One region of the Neobacillus phoenicis genome, then DNA from elsewhere that is predicted to be linked to it. Evidence: a T-box and tRNA genes for the amino acid it is inferred to sense, from the RefSeq annotation. Region 1 holds a T-box; the other regions hold tRNA genes.
What was found. A T-box is a leader RNA that pairs with one kind of tRNA and senses whether it is charged. The one in region 1 lies ahead of trpS (tryptophan--tRNA ligase), so its partner is inferred to be a tRNA-Trp.
Positions count from the first base shown of each region.

Region 2: it has a tRNA-Trp gene. The T-box ahead of trpS (tryptophan--tRNA ligase) is inferred to sense a tRNA for this amino acid. The anticodon was not compared.
Region 3: it has a tRNA-Trp gene. The T-box ahead of trpS (tryptophan--tRNA ligase) is inferred to sense a tRNA for this amino acid. The anticodon was not compared.

Region 1 is NZ_CP154847.1:4,503,138-4,510,391, forward strand. Features, by position in the region: gene AA0X95_RS23060 (peptide ABC transporter substrate-binding protein) at 1-1,099, opposite strand, end outside; gene AA0X95_RS23065 (DUF3899 domain-containing protein) at 1,321-1,680, shown strand; T-box leader at 1,732-1,983, shown strand; gene trpS (tryptophan--tRNA ligase) at 2,031-3,023, shown strand; gene AA0X95_RS23075 (YjbA family protein) at 3,084-3,830, opposite strand; gene opp4C (oligopeptide ABC transporter permease) at 4,354-5,265, opposite strand; gene opp4B (oligopeptide ABC transporter permease) at 5,277-6,242, opposite strand; gene opp4A (oligopeptide ABC transporter substrate-binding protein) at 6,418-7,254, opposite strand, start outside.
Region 2 is NZ_CP154847.1:2,671,724-2,678,977, reverse strand. Features, by position in the region: gene AA0X95_RS13930 (pyruvate, water dikinase regulatory protein) at 1-247, opposite strand, end outside; gene AA0X95_RS13925 (helix-turn-helix transcriptional regulator) at 265-906, opposite strand; gene AA0X95_RS13920 (Fpg/Nei family DNA glycosylase) at 1,069-1,878, opposite strand; tRNA gene AA0X95_RS13915 (tRNA-Trp) at 2,458-2,528, opposite strand; tRNA gene AA0X95_RS13910 (tRNA-Tyr) at 2,534-2,618, opposite strand; tRNA gene AA0X95_RS13905 (tRNA-Ser) at 2,638-2,730, opposite strand; tRNA gene AA0X95_RS13900 (tRNA-Met) at 2,764-2,837, opposite strand; tRNA gene AA0X95_RS13895 (tRNA-Ala) at 2,859-2,931, opposite strand; tRNA gene AA0X95_RS13890 (tRNA-Pro) at 2,942-3,018, opposite strand; tRNA gene AA0X95_RS13885 (tRNA-Leu) at 3,032-3,120, opposite strand; tRNA gene AA0X95_RS13880 (tRNA-Gly) at 3,126-3,200, opposite strand; tRNA gene AA0X95_RS13875 (tRNA-Leu) at 3,213-3,297, opposite strand; tRNA gene AA0X95_RS13870 (tRNA-Thr) at 3,369-3,444, opposite strand; tRNA gene AA0X95_RS13865 (tRNA-Val) at 3,679-3,754, opposite strand; rRNA gene rrf (5S ribosomal RNA) at 3,765-3,881, opposite strand; rRNA gene AA0X95_RS13855 (23S ribosomal RNA) at 3,961-6,899, opposite strand; rRNA gene AA0X95_RS13850 (16S ribosomal RNA) at 7,101-7,254, opposite strand, start outside.
Region 3 is NZ_CP154847.1:4,709,966-4,717,219, forward strand. Features, by position in the region: gene AA0X95_RS24090 (IS256 family transposase) at 67-1,248, opposite strand; tRNA gene AA0X95_RS24095 (tRNA-Leu) at 1,776-1,856, opposite strand; tRNA gene AA0X95_RS24100 (tRNA-Leu) at 1,882-1,967, opposite strand; tRNA gene AA0X95_RS24105 (tRNA-Cys) at 2,005-2,078, opposite strand; tRNA gene AA0X95_RS24110 (tRNA-Gly) at 2,087-2,161, opposite strand; tRNA gene AA0X95_RS24115 (tRNA-Gln) at 2,166-2,240, opposite strand; tRNA gene AA0X95_RS24120 (tRNA-His) at 2,265-2,340, opposite strand; tRNA gene AA0X95_RS24125 (tRNA-Trp) at 2,354-2,427, opposite strand; tRNA gene AA0X95_RS24130 (tRNA-Tyr) at 2,433-2,517, opposite strand; tRNA gene AA0X95_RS24135 (tRNA-Phe) at 2,545-2,620, opposite strand; tRNA gene AA0X95_RS24140 (tRNA-Asp) at 2,630-2,706, opposite strand; tRNA gene AA0X95_RS24145 (tRNA-Met) at 2,710-2,783, opposite strand; tRNA gene AA0X95_RS24150 (tRNA-Val) at 2,893-2,968, opposite strand; tRNA gene AA0X95_RS24155 (tRNA-Glu) at 2,974-3,048, opposite strand; tRNA gene AA0X95_RS24160 (tRNA-Ser) at 3,065-3,156, opposite strand; tRNA gene AA0X95_RS24165 (tRNA-Asn) at 3,164-3,238, opposite strand; rRNA gene rrf (5S ribosomal RNA) at 3,252-3,368, opposite strand; rRNA gene AA0X95_RS24175 (23S ribosomal RNA) at 3,497-6,432, opposite strand; rRNA gene AA0X95_RS24180 (16S ribosomal RNA) at 6,634-7,254, opposite strand, start outside.

The DNA of each region.
Region 1 (7,254 bases):
TTTCGTCAAAAGCGAAGCCTTTTGGTACTAAGAAATCAGCAACGATTGAACCGTTTGCTAATACATCGTCAACTAATGCTTTTTTGTCTACAGACAATGCAATAGCTTTACGGATGTTTTTGTTTTTCAAAGCAGGATTCTTTTCGTTCATTTTTAACCACCAGATTGATGGCTCTTGGTAACGTAATAATTCATCAGATCCTTCGTATTGTGAAAGGATTGCAGCTTGTGCAAGCTTTGGTGTAATGTCAGTTTCACCAGCAGTAAATGCGTTTGCAGATGCTTGTGGATCTTTTGACACGTTGAAGTTGATCTTTGTTAAAGTAACGTCTTTAGCATTTGTATAAGTTTCGTTCTTTTCTAATACCCACTCAGTTGCAGTTGGGCCATCCCACTTAGTCATTTTGAAAGGACCATTGTAAAGTAAGTGAGCAGCATCCTTCGCATAGTCAGCGCCTTGTGCTTCAACAAACTTTTGGTTTTGTGGGTAGAACAATTGGAAAGTGATATAAGACTCAATGTAAGGTAATGCTCTTACAAGAGTAATTTCTAAAGTATAATCGTCTAAAGCTTTGATACCAAGATCTTCAAGCTTTGCTTTACCTTCAGAAATCTCAGTAGCGTTTTTGATTTTGCCCATCATGAAGTATGGACCATAAGGTGAAGCAGTATCTGGATTGATTGCACGTTGCCATGAATATACGAAATCATGAGCAGTTACAGGGTCACCATTTGACCATTTTGCATCTTGTCTTAATTTGATTGTTAAAACTGTTTTATCGTCGTTGTATGTTGGCATACCATCAGCTACTCCAGGAATAACCTTTTGGTCTGCATCTAAACGATATAAACCTTCGTTAGTAGCGTTTAACATTGTAAAACCTAATACATCTTCTGCCATTACACTGTCCATAGTAGGAATCTCAGCAGATTCTAATACATTAAGAACTTGCTCATCCGCTAATTTCTCTTCAGTGCCAGCAGTATTTTTGCCTTCATTCTTGGTCGTTTCTTTTTTATCACCGCCTGAACATGCTGCTAGGAACATGCTAAGTACTAGTGACAAAACTAAAAGTAGTGAAAGTTTTGATTTCTTCACTTGTAGACCTCCCTTTTCTATTATTCTGAAAAATTACTACATTCTCTATTATACATATTTTGAATTAATTGTACATTATTTTTTAAAATTTAATTTACAGATTAGATACAATTTTTACGTAATCATTACAAATAGCTATGATATAATTTAGACTTATACAGATTTTTATGTATAATAATCGATAGTTTCCCTTATTAAATCAATGATTTGGAGGTAATAAAATGAATCCTAGATTTAAGAAGAAAATTGTGGTTCTTGGACTAACCCAATTGTTAATAGTAATAATTTCCATCATTTTCAATAAAGAAATTTCCTTACTCAGCTATATCAATATATCTTTTTATATTTCCGCCATTCTTCTCCTAACATCGTTACTACTATATACAATACATTCTGGTTTTTACGATGTTATAGGCAAATCCTTTAATCTTGCCTTTACTAGAGGAGAGAATAAGAGGAAATTCGAGGAAATCCCAGCACTATCTGAATTGATTACGATTGATCAGAAACCCCTCCTTTTCTACGGATTAGTCAATGGATTACTCATGTTGGTAGCCCTTTGCCTATATTATTATTTGTAGACTTGAAACTAATTATGTTCTTCCTTTATAATTAGCATAATCAAATAAAATATGTTAGCGATGATAAAGATTAGTACGTATTTTCAATCGGTTAAGAGAGTTTGTGGCTGGTGTAAACAAACGCGAAAAAATACGGAATGGACTTTTGAGCTTCTACCTGAACCTTTTATTTAGGAAAATAGAAGTAGTAGGGATAGACGTGATCCTTACGTTAGTAGGACTCCAAAAGGCGACCAGCTATTTTGGAACTGAGTGACTCATATGAGTAATTTAGGGTGGTACCGCGAACCATTCGTCCCTATAGTAGTAGGGATGAATGGTTTTTTTTATATAACTTTTTAGGAGGATTCATAATGAAAACGATTTTTTCTGGTATTCAGCCCAGTGGTACAATTACACTTGGGAACTATATAGGGGCAATGATGCAGTTTGTTGAATTGCAACATGAATATAATTGCTACTTTTGTATCGTTGACCAACATGCGATAACAGTTCCCCAAGACCCTGTAACACTTCGTAAAAATATTCGAAGCTTAGCTGCGCTTTATATTGCTGTAGGGATTGATCCAAACAAGGCCTCTTTATTTATCCAATCAGAAGTACCTGCACACGCTCAAGCAGGATGGATGATGCAGTGTGTCTCTTATATTGGAGAATTGGAAAGAATGACACAATTTAAAGACAAATCAACAGGTAAAGAAGCTGTTTCAGCTAGTCTATTGACCTACCCGCCGCTAATGGCTGCAGATATTTTATTGTATAACACTGATCTTGTTCCAGTCGGAGAAGACCAGAAGCAACATATGGAATTAACACGTGACTTGGCAGAAAGATTTAACAAAAAGTATAATGATATCCTTACTGTACCCGAAATCAGTATTCCTAAGGTTGGTGCTCGAATTATGTCTCTCCAAGAGCCTACCAAAAAGATGAGTAAATCAGACCCAAATCAAAAGTCCTTTATTACTCCTTTAGATGACCCTAAACAGATCATTAAAAAAATAAAGAGCGCTGTGACGGATTCAGACGGAATTGTGAAATTTGATAAAGAAAATAAACCGGGTGTTTCCAATCTGCTATCCATTTATTCAATCTTGGCTAAGAAACCTATTGCCGAAATTGAGGAAATGTATATTGGCAAGGGATATGGAGATTTTAAAGGCGATTTAGCTGATGTGGTAGTTAATGTCTTTAAGCCAATTCAAGAGAAATATTATAACTTAATGGAATCAAGCGAACTGGATGATATTTTAGATCGTGGAGCTGAAAAGGCAAACATTGTGGCAAACAAGACCCTTAAAAAGATGGAAAACGCCATGGGTCTTGGCAGAAAGAGAAAATAACATAAAGTAAAAAAACAAAAGCCTGAGCCCAAAAGGATTTATTCCTTTTGGATCAGGCTTTTAGTTTACTTTAGGACCATGCTCCATTTCCCAAAGCTTCTCAAAAAATGGCTGTCCCTTAATTAAATTTTCACAAAAGGTTTCATGCCGTTTAGACCAACCGTACTTTGCTTCCTCGAATAGCTGTTCCCATGCTTCCTCAAAATTCAACTCTTGAATAGTCGAATATTTCTCAGGACACCATTCTGTAAACCAATACCTGACCTCTGCCTCATTATTTGATGAAAGCAACTGATCAAGAGCCATGAATAATAGTTGTTTTAACTGACGTTCTTTTCTTGTCAATCCTCTCATCAGTTCTGGTTCAGGTGAAAGAATATGAAAATCCTTTGTTTTCGGTTGTCCATAAAAATGATATTTTTTTGCTTCATGCTGACTAATCATTTCATAAACAAGCTGTTCCTGTCTTGGAATTAGTCTGCTTTTTCGAATAGGGATGGTATAGCCAATTGTATCTACTGCTAAAATCCCAGTCCCGTCGGTGACAACGAAACAATAATCAAGCTGGACTCTTTCATGGTTTTTTCTTAAGTATGCTTTCTGATAAATGTCATCTAGGAGCTGTTGAGGTAATTCTGATAAATCATTCTCGATGTAGTTAAATAGAATCGGCTCGATTTTTAAAAGTGGCACTTGGTCCAACAATTCCACTCCATCATCCTTACGCCATTCATGAAAGTGGCATACATTATAACCGTTTTCTTCCCCTTCAAACCAATTTACCCAAACATCATGAAGATACAACATTTTACAACCCCTCACTTCAAAAACTGTTTGTCAATCAGTATGGGCAGACCTTAGTTAAATTATTCCTTTATATATATTTTGCACCAGCTGTATTTATTAAATTATATATACTTGTCCTATTAATTTATCTTATGTATATGGTGAGTCTCCTGCAATTATGTTAGGAAATATATTGCTACATAACTTGGGATTATAAACTGCTTCTATGCGACTTTCTTCTCTTTCTTTCAGACAGTTTGTGCTCTTAGACTCCTTCTATGCGACCTTCTTCTCTTTATTTCAGCCAGATAGGGTTCATAGACTCCTTCTATGCGACCTTCTTCTCTTTCTTTCAGACAGATAGGGTTCATAGACTCCTTCTATACGACCTTCTTCTCTTTCCTTCAGCCAGATTGGGCTCATAGACGCCTTCTATGCGACCTTCTTCTCTTTCTTTCAGACAGTCTGGGCTCATAGACTTCTCCTATTGCCCTTCTTCTCCGTCCTATAACAAAAAAAATCTACCATGTCATAATGGTAGATTTTATCGTCTTGATTTTGGATTAAAGGCGTCTTTTAAGCCTTCACCGATAAAGTTGATCGATAATATAGTAGCGGTAATCGTTAAGGCAGGAGGCACCCAAATCCATAGTTTAAATTGGAGTACATCTGGTTCATTTGCTGAATTCAACATATTTCCCCAGCTTGGAATTTCTTGAGGAACACCAAAGCCTAAAAAGCTTAAGCCTGTTTCCGCAACAATCATTGTAGCAAATGTAATGGTCGCTTGTACAATAATAGTTGATAAAATGTTCGGTAATAGGTGTTTTACGATAATCTTTGCAGGAGAACAGCCAATTGATATTGCGGCTATAATGTATTCATTTTCTTTTTCAGCAAGAATCTTACTTCGAACTATCCTTGCAATTCCACCCCAGCTTAAAATGCTTATGGTTCCAATTAAAACCCACAACCCATTTACCTTTCCAAAAAGAATGGCATTTAAAACAATAACAAATACTATAAAAGGAAAGTTTAAGATAAAGTCAGTAAATCTCATTAATATACTATCTACTGCACCACCAAAATAGCCTGAAATCGAACCAATAATGGTCCCAAGGAATATGACAAATAGTGTACAGCTAAGGCCTACTAATAATGAAATTCGTCCACCATATAGTAACCTGGTAAATACATCTCTACCTGCCTTGTCTGTTCCTAGCCAATGTTTACTCGATGGCTCTAAAGACATCTGACCAATATTAATCCTGCCTACGTCTGCTGTGGTAATATACGGTGCAAGAAAAGAAACTATTGCCACAATGACTAGGAATACAAAGCTAATCATAGCCAGTTTGTTCTTTAAAAACTTTTTTCTAGCGATTGCCCACGGTGATAAACTTTTTTTCGGGGGTTCTGTACTAATATTAGGATTTTTCTGAGTTACAATTTCCATTTTTTCTCCCCCTAATCTAGCCTAATTCTCGGATCCACAACACCGTACAGTATGTCAGCTACAAGGTTGCCAACTAGTGTTAAGAAAGAGAATAACATTGTCAACGTCATTAAAACTGGATAATCCCTGGTACCAACAGATTGTAAGAATAGTTGTCCAAGACCTGGATAAGTAAAAATCGTTTCAGTGATAATCGCACCACTGATAATTGCAACTAAATCAAAACCTAAAAAAGTAATAAGTGGAATAATTGAGTTTCTTAAGATATGAACATTATAAATTTTTCTCTCAGGCGTTCCCTTTGCTCGTGCAGTACGAACAAAATCTTTTCGGCTATTATCGATTATATCGTTACGTAAAAATTGTGTATAGCTTGCCGTACTCAACAGTCCTAGGACTACTGCAGGAAGAAATACATGATGTAGGCGGCTTAACCAATATTCCAGTGTTCCATCGGTAACACCAATATCAACTGAGCCGTTTGATGGAAACCAACCTAATGTAAATGAAAAAAGGAAAATAGCAAAAACCCCGGCGATAAAAGATGGTATTGATAGTCCTAAATAATTTAATCCACCAATTAAATTATCCCCTAATGTATAGGGCTTTCTCCCAGCGTAAGAACCCATAAAAAAAGCAAGAATGTATGTGATTAATATAGAAGTAAAACCTAGTAGTAATGTATTAGGTATACGTTCTCCGATTACTTCTGCTGCAGGTATTTTAAAACGAGCTGACTTACCAAAATCCCCTTGAACAAAATCTCCAATCCAACGTCCATATTGCTGTGGTAACGGGTCATTATAACCCAGTTTTTCCCGCATATCGGCAATATATTGTGGGTCGGTATTCCTTGGGTCGATTTCCCCGCTTAGGGAATCTCCTGGCATCAATTTTGCCAAGGAAAAGACAACGATCGAAATGAGGAATAACATCGGAATCATGCCCAGAATTCTACGAAATGCATACTTCAGCATGTGCATTCTCCTTGTCTTTAAACTATGTTATATACATGTTGTATGTATCCAAAGTGTTCAAATGGGAGAGGGAAATTGGAAGCTGAATACTTCCTCCCTCATCCCATTGAACTCCTGGACTATTTCAATCCTATTAAGCAATTAACATAGTTTTTTGCATGTTAATCTTGTGTAATTATTGTTTAATCCACCATTCATTTGGACGGTTGTTACCAGAAACGTCGAACTTCACACCGTTCACGCGTTTGTTTATTGCCATTGTTTCTTCAAGCTCAGCAATTGGTAATACAGGAAGTTCCTTCATGAATAGTTTTTGCCATTGTACATAAAGGTCTTTACGCTTATCGTTATCAGTTCCTACTACACTAATATCAAGTGCTTGGTCTAATAACTTATCACTATCAGCATTTACCCAACGAGGGTAGTTCCAAAGTGATTTTGTTCCCCAAAGTGGAGTTGGATCTGGATCAGCACCTGTTGACCAGCCTCCGAAGAATACTTCCATTGATTTATCTGCTTTTTCAAGCATGTCATAGTATAGGTTAGCATCAGTCATAGTTAACTTAGTTTTTAAACCTACTTCTTCCCAATATTGAGTTAACGCTTTTGCACGTGATTCGAATGTTGGATTTGAAGTTGCATAGTGACTGAAGTTTACAACAAATTTCTTACCGTTTGGATCTTCACGGAAGCCATCGCCATCAACATCTTTGTATCCAGCTTCGTCTAATAATTCTTTTGCTTTCTTTGGATCATATTTGTATTGCTCTAAATCTTTATTGTCTGCTGCAATCCAGTGATTTGTTGGAATTGGACGGTTAACTGGTTTACCAACGCCAAAGAAGAATGCCTTAACCCACTCTTCGCGATTAATTGCATAGTACATTGCTTCACGTAGTTTTTTCTCTTGGTATTTTGGCTCGTTCATAACGTTTTTCTCGCCATCCCAAGTACCTAATCTGAAACCAACATAATAGTAGCTTACACCTGGGTAAGTAATTGTATTTACATT
Region 2 (7,254 bases), 1.8 Mb from region 1:
CCTCTTCTAAGGCTCTACTATCTAAATATAGTTTTAAAGTAGGAACAACAATCGTATAAGCAATGATGGAATTGCCTCTTTTCGCTAGTAAAAGGACATCTTCAATATCTTCAAAATCCTCTACATATGAACTTCTGCGAATATCCACATTACCTCCATTAAATTGTGTTGCGACTGCTTTTACTACAAACTCAGCAGTTTCCCCCACTGAGTCAGAAACTACATAAACCACTTCTTTCTGTACCAAAATAACAGCCACTCCTCTTAGTCTGTTTTTTCCCCCATAATTTCTAGATATGCCCTTGTAATCGTGGTTTTTGTGATTCTTCCCACAAGCAAATATGTATTTTTCTGTTGGTCTTCTATCTTGACTACTGGTAGAGAATCAATGTGATTGTGAATCATTTTTTTTGCAGCTTCTAACAATGTCTCCTCTGGTTCAATGGTGATGATATTAGGCATTCTAGTCATAATGACACTTACTGGTAAGTCATTTAGATTCTTATTGCCAAGTGAGGCCCTAAGTAAGTCTTTCCTCGATATCACTCCTGCTAAAAGCCCTTCCGTATCAACCGCATAAAGTGTACCTACATCTTCTAAAAACAACTGAACAATAGCATCGTAAACGGAAGTGGATTTTTCGACTACAATTGGGTGAGCCTTATAATCATTTACTTTTTGGTGAATAAACCTTTTCGCTTGCTGTTTAACTTCAAAATTATCATTAAAGTAATACCCCACACGCGGTCTGGCATCCAAGTTTCCCGACATGGTTAAGATGGCAAGATCTGGTCTTAAAGCTGCCCTAGTTAACGAAAGCTTTTCTGCAATTTCTTTTCCTGTAATCGGTCCATTTTGTTTCACAATCTCAAGGATTTCATCCTGACGTTTAGTTAGTTTAATCATTACCACCCCCTTTTTTATAATAAATATGTTATATTCGTTAGCTTAATTATAAATGTGTTATACTTATTTGTATATAGTATATTACATTTGTGTGAAATACGAAACAATTACTTTCACTTTTTTTATCAAAAATAAAAACCCGCCATTGCAGCAGGTTTTAGGTTACTTTTGACAATTAGGACAGTAAAATGTCTTTCTAGAAGAAACCATTTCATTTATAATAATGGCCCCACAACGATTACAGTTCTTGCCTTCCCGGTCATAAACATTACATCTCTCATTAAATCCCCCCGTTAAGGTATCTCCCTTAAATAAAGGATTTTCCATATAACCACCATGCTTTATTCCGTCCTGAAGAACTGTCCTCATTGAATGATATAGTTGGGATCGTTTTGATTCAACTATTTGATCAATGTCTTTAGTAGGCAAAATTCCAGCATGAAAACAAATTTCAGCTGAATAGCAATTTCCTATTCCAGCAATAATCTCTTGATCAAGTAAAGTGGTTTTTAATCGACCATGCTTTTGACTAATTATTCCTAAAAAATGATTTAAAGAGAAATCGCTACTCAATGGTTCAGGGCCTAAATTGGAGAGTTTCTCCTCCGCTTCTTGTTGACTATATAGATGAAGATATCCAAGTCGAAGTCCGATAAAGTAAAGATGATATTCTCCAAAAGAGATTTGGACTTGGATAGTACGTTTAGGTTTTTCCGACTCAAGACCGTAGAACATCCATCCCCCTAACATTAAATGCAACAGCATTACTTGACCATTTTGGAGATGGAATAGTAGGTGCTTTCCTCTTCTATAAACATTTGTTACTTTTTGAAGAAGAACTGTTCTTTTGAAGAGCTCTGAATTAAGGTTAATGGATTTTTCTCTATTGATCTGAATATCTGAAATGACTTGACCAGCTATTTTTTGATTTAAAAGGATCTTATAGGTTTCCATCTCTGGAAGCTCTGGCATTGAATAACTCCTTCCATATAATTGTATTCGTGCACATAGGTTTCCCAAATAGTTAATATAAAATGAATCATTATAGTCATTGTGCTTAGTACTGCACCTTCATCTGAAAAAGAATTGAGTGAGTATAGCTTTTTAGAAATATTAGAATCTTATAAAAAAAAGACCTCCAACCAATAAGTTGAAAGTCCTTTTAATAAAGGCTTTGTTATACCTGAATGTTGATTTCACTGTGTTTGAAAAAATAACCGGAAAAATTCCGCTTAAATTGGGAAATACCCTTATTTCCTTATAAATAAGGGGAGTTTTTCCGGTTATATGATCAAAATCGTTGGATTTTGTCTTATTTTAGAGCAGTTAAAGGGAAATTCTCCGCTTATTTCTTCTTCTTAAGCTCACTTTTTATACAATAGCGGGAATTTTTCCGCTTATTTTTGCCTCTCAAGCTACCTCTATATACAATAGCCGGAAATTCTCCGCCTATGAATTCTCATACATACACGAAAATCAACAATGAATAACAGATTCTTAATAAAAAAAAAATCCAAGGAATGACCTTGGATTTTTACATAGTATTTTCGACAGGGGCAGTAGGAATCGAACCCACACTGAAGGTTTTGGAGACCTTAGTTCTACCTTTAAACTATGCCCCTATAAATGGTGGAGGGGGACGGATTCGAACCGCCGAACCCGGAGGGAGCGGATTTACAGTCCGCCGCGTTTAGCCACTTCGCTACCCCTCCACATATAAATAAAAGAAAATGGCGGAGGAAGAGGGATTCGAACCCCCGCGCGGTTTAACCCGCCTGTCGGTTTTCAAGACCGATCCCTTCAGCCGGACTTGGGTATTCCTCCATTTTTTCAAATAAAATTATATAAGTATTTTAGTAGCGGCGGAGGGGATCGAACCCCCGACCTTACGGGTATGAACCGTACGCTCTAGCCAGCTGAGCTACACCGCCAAATCAGTTATATAATTTAAGTGGAGCCTAGCGGGATCGAACCGCTGACCTCCTGCGTGCAAAGCAGGCGCTCTCCCAGCTGAGCTAAGGCCCCAAAATATGAATGGTCGGGAAGACAGGATTCGAACCTGCGACCCCTTGGTCCCAAACCAAGTGCTCTACCAAGCTGAGCTACTTCCCGTTAAAAATATAAGTGGTGCCGAGGACCGGAATCGAACCGGTACGGTAGTCACCTACCGCAGGATTTTAAGTCCTGTGCGTCTGCCAGTTCCGCCACCCCGGCACTTATGGAGCGGAAGACGGGATTCGAACCCGCGACCCCCACCTTGGCAAGGTGGTGTTCTACCACTGAACTACTTCCGCATAAAAGTGAAATGGTGCGGGTGAAGGGAGTCGAACCCCCACGCCTTGCGGCGCCAGATCCTAAGTCTGGTGCGTCTGCCAATTCCGCCACACCCGCAAATAAAGTTACAAAAAAAAACATATAGTTTGATTTGCTTCCGCTAATCTTATTCAAAGAAGTAAGAAGCATGGTGCCGGCGAGAGGACTTGAACCCCCAACCTACTGATTACAAGTCAGTTGCTCTACCAATTGAGCTACCCCGGCATAGGTTTAGAATAAATATTAGATTGTACACGCTGTCTTAATTATCGTCATCCTGACCTCATTAAGCTTATTCAAGCTGCAGCTCGGTCAGTATGCTGAAGTTAATTCATGAAGCTTATTCGATCGTGCTCTACCAATTGAGCTACACCGGCATTAGTTCGGAAAATAGATAAGTTTGTATACGCTTTCTAAATCTACAAATAGAGATAAAACAGCGTAAATATTAAGAATATATGGTGGAGGATGACGGGATCGAACCGCCGACCCTCTGCTTGTAAGGCAGATGCTCTCCCAGCTGAGCTAATCCTCCATAATATATAGCCTGGCAACGTCCTACTCTCACAGGGACTTTCGTCCCAACTACCATCGGCGCTGAGAAGCTTAACTTCCGTGTTCGGTATGGGAACGGGTGTGACCTTCTCGCCATTGCTACCAGACTATTTACTTTGAGGTATCATTCCCTCAAAACTAGATAATGTAGAAGAAGTGTTTGTAAAAAATGAGTTCGCTTAAATCTTGGTTAAGTCCTCGAACGATTAGTATCAGTCAGCTCCACATGTTACCACGCTTCCACCTCTGACCTATCAACCTGATCATCTTTCAGGGTTCTTACTAGCTTGACGCTATGGGAAATCTCATCTTGAGGGGGGCTTCATGCTTAGATGCTTTCAGCACTTATCCCGTCCGCACATAGCTACCCAGCGATGCCTTTGGCAAGACAACTGGTACACCAGCGGTGCGTCCATCCCGGTCCTCTCGTACTAAGGACAGCTCCTCTCAAATTTCCTGCGCCCACGACGGATAGGGACCGAACTGTCTCACGACGTTCTGAACCCAGCTCGCGTACCGCTTTAATGGGCGAACAGCCCAACCCTTGGGACCGACTACAGCCCCAGGATGCGATGAGCCGACATCGAGGTGCCAAACCTCCCCGTCGATGTGGACTCTTGGGGGAGATAAGCCTGTTATCCCCGGGGTAGCTTTTATCCGTTGAGCGATGGCCCTTCCATGCGGAACCACCGGATCACTAAGCCCGACTTTCGTCCCTGCTCGACTTGTAGGTCTCGCAGTCAAGCTCCCTTGTGCCTTTACACTCTACGAATGATTTCCAACCATTCTGAGGGAACCTTTGGGCGCCTCCGTTACTCTTTAGGAGGCGACCGCCCCAGTCAAACTGCCCACCTGACACTGTCTCCCACCCCGATAAGGGGTGCGGGTTAGAATTTCAATACAGCCAGGGTAGTATCCCACCGACGCCTCCACCGAAGCTAGCGCTCCGGTTTCTACGGCTCCTACCTATCCTGTACAAGCTGTACCAAAATTCAATATCAGGCTACAGTAAAGCTCCACGGGGTCTTTCCGTCCTGTCGCGGGTAACCTGCATCTTCACAGGTACTATAATTTCACCGAGTCTCTCGTTGAGACAGTGCCCAGATCGTTACGCCTTTCGTGCGGGTCGGAACTTACCCGACAAGGAATTTCGCTACCTTAGGACCGTTATAGTTACGGCCGCCGTTTACTGGGGCTTCGATTCAGAGCTTCGCTTTTAAGGCTAACCCCTCCTCTTAACCTTCCAGCACCGGGCAGGCGTCAGCCCCTATACTTCGCCTTGCGGCTTCGCAGAGACCTGTGTTTTTGCTAAACAGTCGCCTGGGCCTATTCACTGCGGCTCTTCGAGGCTATTCACCTCAAAAAGCACCCCTTCTCCCGAAGTTACGGGGTCATTTTGCCGAGTTCCTTAACGAGAGTTCTCTCGCTCACCTTAGGATTCTCTCCTCGCCTACCTGTGTCGGTTTGCGGTACGGGCACCTTTTATCTCGCTAGAGGCTTTTCTTGGCAGTGTGGAATCAGGAACTTCGGTACTAAATTTCCCTCGCTATCACAGCTCAGCCTTCACGGAAAGCGGATTTTCCTACTTTCCAGCCTAACTGCTTAGACGCGCATATCCAACAGCGCGCTTACCCTATCCTCCTGCGTCCCCCCATCACTCAAACGATAAAGAGGTGGTACAGGAATATCAACCTGTTGTCCATCGCCTACGCCTTTCGGCCTCGGCTTAGGTCCCGACTAACCCTGAGCGGACGAGCCTTCCTCAGGAAACCTTAGGCATACGGTGGATGAGATTCTCACTCATCTTTCGCTACTCATACCGGCATTCTCACTTCTAAGCGCTCCACCAGTCCTTACGGTCTAGCTTCAACGCCCTTAGAACGCTCTCCTACCACTGACATCTAAGATGTCAATCCACAGCTTCGGTGTTACGTTTAGCCCCGGTACATTTTCGGCGCAGAGTCACTCGACCAGTGAGCTATTACGCACTCTTTAAATGGTGGCTGCTTCTAAGCCAACATCCTGGTTGTCTAAGCAACTCCACATCCTTTTCCACTTAACGTAAACTTTGGGACCTTAGCTGGTGGTCTGGGCTGTTTCCCTTTTGACTACGGATCTTATCACTCGCAGTCTGACTCCCACGGATAAGTCTTTGGCATTCGGAGTTTGTCTGAATTCGGTAACCCGATGAGGGCCCCTAGTCCAAACAGTGCTCTACCTCCAAGACTCTAACTACGTGAGGCTAGCCCTAAAGCTATTTCGGAGAGAACCAGCTATCTCCAAGTTCGATTGGAATTTCTCCGCTACCCACACCTCATCCCCGCACTTTTCAACGTGCGTGGGTTCGGGCCTCCATCCAGTGTTACCTGGACTTCACCCTGGACATGGGTAGATCACCTGGTTTCGGGTCTACGACCACATACTCATTCGCCCTATTCAGACTCGCTTTCGCTGCGGCTCCGTCTCTTCAACTTAACCTTGCATGGGATCGTAACTCGCCGGTTCATTCTACAAAAGGCACGCTATCACCCATTAACGGGCTCTAACTACTTGTAGGCACACGGTTTCAGGAACTATTTCACTCCCCTTCCGGGGTGCTTTTCACCTTTCCCTCACGGTACTGGTTCACTATCGGTCACTAGGGAGTATTTAGCCTTGGGAGATGGTCCTCCCTGCTTCCGACCGGATTTCACGTGTCCGGCCGTACTCAGGATCCACTCAGGAGGGAACGAAGTTTCGACTACAGGGTTTTTACCTTCTCTGACGGGCCTTTCCAGGCCGCTTCATCTACCCCGTTCCTTTGTAACTCCATGTTGAGTGTCCTACAACCCCAAGAGGCAAGCCTCTTGGTTTGGGCTATGTCCCGTTTCGCTCGCCGCTACTCAGGGAATCGCGTTTGCTTTCTCTTCCTCCGGGTACTTAGATGTTTCAGTTCCCCGGGTATGCCTTCAATACCCTATGTATTCAGGTAAAGATACTGTTCCATTACGAACAGTGGGTTCCCCCATTCGGAAATCTCCGGATCAAAGCTTACTTACAGCTCCCCGAAGCATATCGGTGTTAGTCCCGTCCTTCATCGGCTCCTAGTGCCAAGGCATTCACCGTGCGCCCTTTCTAACTTAACCTAAAAGGTTTGTTTCACTAAATTAATAGAGAGAAAACTAAAATGGCGATTACTCGATGTTTTACTTGACTTCTTCATTACGATTATCTAGTTTTCAAAGAACGATGTTTTGAGAGAAAATTGCACTCTCAAAACTAAACAAACAAGAAACAATCAAACAAACATGTTTTGTCTGGCTCATATGTCCAGCTTATATCCTTAGAAAGGAGGTGATCCAGCCGCACCTTCCGATACGGCTACCTTGTTACGACTTCACCCCAATCATCTGTCCCACCTTAGGCGGCTGGCTCCTTACGGTTACCCCACCGACTTCGGGTGTTACAAACTCTCGTGGTGTGACGGGCGGTGTGTACAAG
Region 3 (7,254 bases), 210 kb from region 1:
ATCATGCCCGCTGGAGGCTCGATGTCAATTCGAAATTAGGCTTTTCCACTCCACTTGAGTAGAGAGTTATTTTTCATTTGTTTTCTTGAGGTAAGGAACATTATTTTTGTTCCAATCTTTTTCAATATCCATTAATACGGATCCAATTATTCGGATAGCGGAAAAATCATTTGTAAAAATACGTATGACTTTTTCTCTTCTCCGTACTTCTTGGTTTAAGCGCTCTAGCATATTCGTTGTGCGTAAGTGCTTATGATACTGGACCGGCTGTGAATGAAATTGGATTGCATCTTCAAAGCCATTTTCTAATGTTTCAATTACTTTTGCGAATCCCTTGGTATCTTGATACTTCTCTACAAAGCGATTTTTCAAGTCTCTTACCACACTTAAATCTGAGTTTTGAAAGAGGTCTTTTAATTCCTGACGAGCCTCAGCAGTACCTTTTTTCGGCATAGTATCCATGATATTTCTTAAAAAATGAACACTACACCTCTGCCATGAAGTTCCTAAAAATGATTCTTTAATGGAGGTAACTAAGCCACCATGAGCATCAGAAATCACCATTTTAGGGGATTGAAGACCTCTGGACTTTAAGTATTCGAAGAAGGAAGTCCAGCTATCAGTGGATTCGGTGTGATTGACTTTGAGGCCAATGATCTCTCTATGACCGCTTTCACTAACTCCAACCGCAATATGAACACTTTTAGAAACTACTCTATCGTTCTCACGAACTTTAATGTACATAGCATCCACGTACACATATGGATAATAATGAACGTTAAGTGGACGGTTTCTCCAGTCGTTGATGATGGGGTCTACGGTCTTCATTAGATTGGAAACAAGTGATTTGGACACACTCTTCCCGCATAATTCCTCTACAATTTTTGTGATTTTACGTGTAGAAACACCATTTACAACCATTTCAATCATAGAAAGAATTAGAGCTTGATCGCAGCGTTTAAATTTTTCAAAGATAGAAGTAGAAAATTCACCGTCTCTGGTACGAGGAACTTTTAGTTTGAGAGAACCTACACCAGTAATGAGTTCACGCTCATAGTAACCATTTCGATAGCCCCTCCGATCTTCGGTTCTTTCATGAGAAAGAGCATTAATATATTCATCTCTTTCTTTTTCCATTAAAGAATTTAAAATGAGTGATAAAGAAGCCTTAACTGGTGATTCTAATGAGCTGCTTTCAACTTTTTCTTTGAGATCTTCTAAGTTTATAGTAATATTGATTTGGGTCATCATCATGTCCTCCGTTTATGGTTTTCTTGGTCGAAAACATTGTAACACGGGTCATGATGATGACCTATTTTCTTTTTACACAATTATATGGACTTAATCCATAGAACCCTTCTATTCGACCGTAACCCTTCTCTTTCATGCAATTCGGGTTCATAGAGCCTGCCTATGCGACCGTAACCCTTCTCTATCAAGCAATTTGGGCTCATAGAACCCTTCTATCCTTCTCCATCAAGCAATTCGGGCTCATAGTGCCTGTCTATGCGACCGTACCCCTTCTCCATCAGGCAATTCAGGCTCATAGATCCCTTCTATGCGACCGTACCCCTTCTCCATCAGGCAATTCGGGCTCGTAGACAGCTTTTCATTACCCTTTTCTCTGTTTATCACTCATTTGTGGCACATAGATCTTTTCTACCTTACCCTGTTTATCATTTGCCGCATATAGACCCTATGCTGCTTCGTTGAATATCATTTACAAAAACAAAAAAAACACTTCTTATAATGAAATAAGAAGTGTTTTTTCATGATACCGGTGGTCGGGGTCGAACCGACACTCCAGAGGAACACGATTTTGAGTCGTGCGCGTCTGCCAATTCCGCCACACCGGCATATTAAAATGTTGTTGTAAATCAGTGCCGAGGACCGGAATCGAACCGGTACGGTAGTCACCTACCGCAGGATTTTAAGTCCTGTGCGTCTGCCAGTTCCGCCACCCCGGCGTATATAAAAAGTAGAATATGCACTGTATAAATTTTATGGAGGCGGCAACCGGATTCGAACCGGTGGTAAAGGTTTTGCAGACCTCTGCCTTACCACTTGGCTATGCCGCCGTAAATTATGGAGCGGAAGACGGGATTCGAACCCGCGACCCCCACCTTGGCAAGGTGGTGTTCTACCACTGAACTACTTCCGCAAAATGGCTGGGCTAGCTGGATTTGAACCAACGCATGTCGCAGTCAAAGTGCGATGCCTTACCGCTTGGCTATAGCCCAATGCTCAAATAAGTTAAAATATTATGGGGCGACTGATGGGAATCGAACCCACGAATGCCTGAACCACAATCAGGTGCGTTAACCACTTCGCCACAATCGCCACAATATATAATTGGCAGGGGTAGTAGGAATCGAACCCACACCAAAGGTTTTGGAGACCTTCGTTCTACCTTTAAACTATACCCCTAGATATGGTGGAGGGGGACGGATTCGAACCGCCGAACCCGGAGGGAGCGGATTTACAGTCCGCCGCGTTTAGCCACTTCGCTACCCCTCCACATATAAAGTGTTTCATAGAAATAAATGGTGGCTCAGGACGGAATCGAACCGCCGACACAAGGATTTTCAGTCCTTTGCTCTACCGACTGAGCTACTGAGCCAACATTTTATGGCGGTCTGGACGGGACTCGAACCCGCGACCTCCTGCGTGACAGGCAGGCATTCTAACCAACTGAACTACCAGACCATATTGCGGGGACAGGATTTGAACCTGCGACCTTCGGGTTATGAGCCCGACGAGCTACCAGACTGCTCCACCCCGCGACAATAAAAAATATTTATGTTGTTCATGCCCATAGTTTGTATGGACTGTATCAATCTCAATTAGCATATTCAAGGAGCAACTCTATTGATACAACTAACAGATTATTAATGGTGGAGGATGACGGGATCGAACCGCCGACCCTCTGCTTGTAAGGCAGATGCTCTCCCAGCTGAGCTAATCCTCCATAAATGGTGACCCCTACGGGATTCGAACCCGTGTTACCGCCGTGAAAGGGCGGTGTCTTAACCGCTTGACCAAGGGGCCATATCTTAAAATTTAATGGCGGAGAGCAAGGGATTTGAACCCTTGAGACAGGGTTACCCGCCTACACGATTTCCAATCGTGCTCCTTCGGCCACTCGGACAGCTCTCCAAAATAATGGCTCCGCAGGTAGGACTCGAACCTACGACCGATCGGTTAACAGCCGATAGCTCTACCACTGAGCTACTGCGGAATATTTTAAAACAGCCTGGCAACGTCCTACTCTCACAGGGACTTTCGTCCCAACTACCATCGGCGCTGAGAAGCTTAACTTCCGTGTTCGGTATGGGAACGGGTGTGACCTTCTCGCCATTATTACCAGACCATTTATTCGACACTATTTTATTATAATGTCTTTTTCATATTTTGCAAGAGGAAATTTTTTTTTTTCATTCCCTCAAAACTAGATAATGCAGAAGAAGTGTTTGTAAAAAACGAGTTCGCTTAAAACTTGGTTAAGTCCTCGAACGATTAGTATCAGTCAGCTCCACATGTTACCACGCTTCCACCTCTGACCTATCAACCTGATCATCTTTCAGGGTTCTTACTAGCTTGACGCTATGGGAAATCTCATCTTGAGGGGGGCTTCATGCTTAGATGCTTTCAGCACTTATCCCGTCCGCACATAGCTACCCAGCGATGCCTTTGGCAAGACAACTGGTACACCAGCGGTGCGTCCATCCCGGTCCTCTCGTACTAAGGACAGCTCCTCTCAAATTTCCTGCGCCCACGACGGATAGGGACCGAACTGTCTCACGACGTTCTGAACCCAGCTCGCGTACCGCTTTAATGGGCGAACAGCCCAACCCTTGGGACCGACTACAGCCCCAGGATGCGATGAGCCGACATCGAGGTGCCAAACCTCCCCGTCGATGTGGACTCTTGGGGGAGATAAGCCTGTTATCCCCGGGGTAGCTTTTATCCGTTGAGCGATGGCCCTTCCATGCGGAACCACCGGATCACTAAGCCCGACTTTCGTCCCTGCTCGACTTGTAGGTCTCGCAGTCAAGCTCCCTTGTGCCTTTACACTCTACGAATGATTTCCAACCATTCTGAGGGAACCTTTGGGCGCCTCCGTTACTCTTTAGGAGGCGACCGCCCCAGTCAAACTGCCCACCTGACACTGTCTCCCACCCCGATAAGGGGTGCGGGTTAGAATTTCAATACAGCCAGGGTAGTATCCCACCGACGCCTCCACCGAAGCTAGCGCTCCGGTTTCTATGGCTCCTACCTATCCTGTACAAGCTGTACCAAAATTCAATATCAGGCTACAGTAAAGCTCCACGGGGTCTTTCCGTCCTGTCGCGGGTAACCTGCATCTTCACAGGTACTATAATTTCACCGAGTCTCTCGTTGAGACAGTGCCCAGATCGTTACGCCTTTCGTGCGGGTCGGAACTTACCCGACAAGGAATTTCGCTACCTTAGGACCGTTATAGTTACGGCCGCCGTTTACTGGGGCTTCGATTCAGAGCTTCGCTTGCGCTAACCCCTCCTCTTAACCTTCCAGCACCGGGCAGGCGTCAGCCCCTATACTTCGCCTTGCGGCTTCGCAGAGACCTGTGTTTTTGCTAAACAGTCGCCTGGGCCTATTCACTGCGGCTCTTCGAGGCTATTCACCTCAAAAAGCACCCCTTCTCCCGAAGTTACGGGGTCATTTTGCCGAGTTCCTTAACGAGAGTTCTCTCGCTCACCTTAGGATTCTCTCCTCGCCTACCTGTGTCGGTTTGCGGTACGGGCACCTTTTATCTCGCTAGAGGCTTTTCTTGGCAGTGTGGAATCAGGAACTTCGGTACTAAATTTCCCTCGCTATCACAGCTCAGCCTTCACGGAAAGCGGATTTTCCTACTTTCCAGCCTAACTGCTTAGACGCGCATATCCAACAGCGCGCTTACCCTATCCTCCTGCGTCCCCCCATCACTCAAACGATAAAGAGGTGGTACAGGAATATCAACCTGTTGTCCATCGCCTACGCCTTTCGGCCTCGGCTTAGGTCCCGACTAACCCTGAGCGGACGAGCCTTCCTCAGGAAACCTTAGGCATACGGTGGATGAGATTCTCACTCATCTTTCGCTACTCATACCGGCATTCTCACTTCTAAGCGCTCCACCAGTCCTTACGGTCTAGCTTCAACGCCCTTAGAACGCTCTCCTACCACTGACATCTAAGATGTCAATCCACAGCTTCGGTGTTACGTTTAGCCCCGGTACATTTTCGGCGCAGAGTCACTCGACCAGTGAGCTATTACGCACTCTTTAAATGGTGGCTGCTTCTAAGCCAACATCCTGGTTGTCTAAGCAACTCCACATCCTTTTCCACTTAACGTAAACTTTGGGACCTTAGCTGGTGGTCTGGGCTGTTTCCCTTTTGACTACGGATCTTATCACTCGCAGTCTGACTCCCACGGATAAGTCTTTGGCATTCGGAGTTTGTCTGAATTCGGTAACCCGATGAGGGCCCCTAGTCCAAACAGTGCTCTACCTCCAAGACTCTAACTACGTGAGGCTAGCCCTAAAGCTATTTCGGAGAGAACCAGCTATCTCCAAGTTCGATTGGAATTTCTCCGCTACCCACACCTCATCCCCGCACTTTTCAACGTGCGTGGGTTCGGGCCTCCATCCAGTGTTACCTGGACTTCACCCTGGACATGGGTAGATCACCTGGTTTCGGGTCTACGACCACATACTCATTCGCCCTATTCAGACTCGCTTTCGCTGCGGCTCCGTCTCTTCAACTTAACCTTGCATGGGATCGTAACTCGCCGGTTCATTCTACAAAAGGCACGCTATCACCCATTAACGGGCTCTAACTACTTGTAGGCACACGGTTTCAGGAACTATTTCACTCCCCTTCCGGGGTGCTTTTCACCTTTCCCTCACGGTACTGGTTCACTATCGGTCACTAGGGAGTATTTAGCCTTGGGAGATGGTCCTCCCTGCTTCCGACCGGATTTCACGTGTCCGGCCGTACTCAGGATCCACTCAGGAGGGAACGAAGTTTCGACTACAGGGTTTTTACCTTCTCTGACGGGCCTTTCCAGGCCGCTTCATCTACCCCGTTCCTTTGTAACTCCATGTTGAGTGTCCTACAACCCCAAGAGGCAAGCCTCTTGGTTTGGGCTATGTCCCGTTTCGCTCGCCGCTACTCAGGGAATCGCGTTTGCTTTCTCTTCCTCCGGGTACTTAGATGTTTCAGTTCCCCGGGTATGCCTTCAATACCCTATGTATTCAGGTAAAGATACTGTTCCATTACGAACAGTGGGTTCCCCCATTCGGAAATCTCCGGATCAAAGCTTACTTACAGCTCCCCGAAGCATATCGGTGTTAGTCCCGTCCTTCATCGGCTCCTAGTGCCAAGGCATTCACCGTGCGCCCTTTCTAACTTAACCTAAAAGGTTTGTTTCTCTAAATTAATAGAGAGAAAACTAAAATGGCGATTACTCGATGTTTTACTTGACTTCTTCATTACGATTATCTAGTTTTCAAAGAACGATGTTTTGAGAGAAAATTGCACTCTCAAAACTAAACAAACAAGAAACAATCAAACAAACATGTTTTGTCTGGCTCATATGTCCAGCTTATATCCTTAGAAAGGAGGTGATCCAGCCGCACCTTCCGATACGGCTACCTTGTTACGACTTCACCCCAATCATCTGTCCCACCTTAGGCGGCTGGCTCCTTACGGTTACCCCACCGACTTCGGGTGTTACAAACTCTCGTGGTGTGACGGGCGGTGTGTACAAGGCCCGGGAACGTATTCACCGCGGCATGCTGATCCGCGATTACTAGCGATTCCGGCTTCATGTAGGCGAGTTGCAGCCTACAATCCGAACTGAGAATGGTTTTATGGGATTGGCTAAACCTCGCGGTCTTGCAGCCCTTTGTACCATCCATTGTAGCACGTGTGTAGCCCAGGTCATAAGGGGCATGATGATTTGACGTCATCCCCACCTTCCTCCGGTTTGTCACCGGCAGTCACCTTAGAGTGCCCAACTGAATGCTGGCAACTAAGATCAAGGGTTGCGCTCGTTGCGGGACTTAACCCAACATCTCACGACACGAGCTGACGACAACCATGCACCACCTGTCACTCTGTCCCCCGAAGGGGAAAGTCCTATCTCTAGGAGTGTCAGAGGATGTCAAGACCTGGTAAGGTTCTTCGCGTTGCTTCGAATTAAACCACATGCTCCACCGCTTGTGCGGGCCCCCGT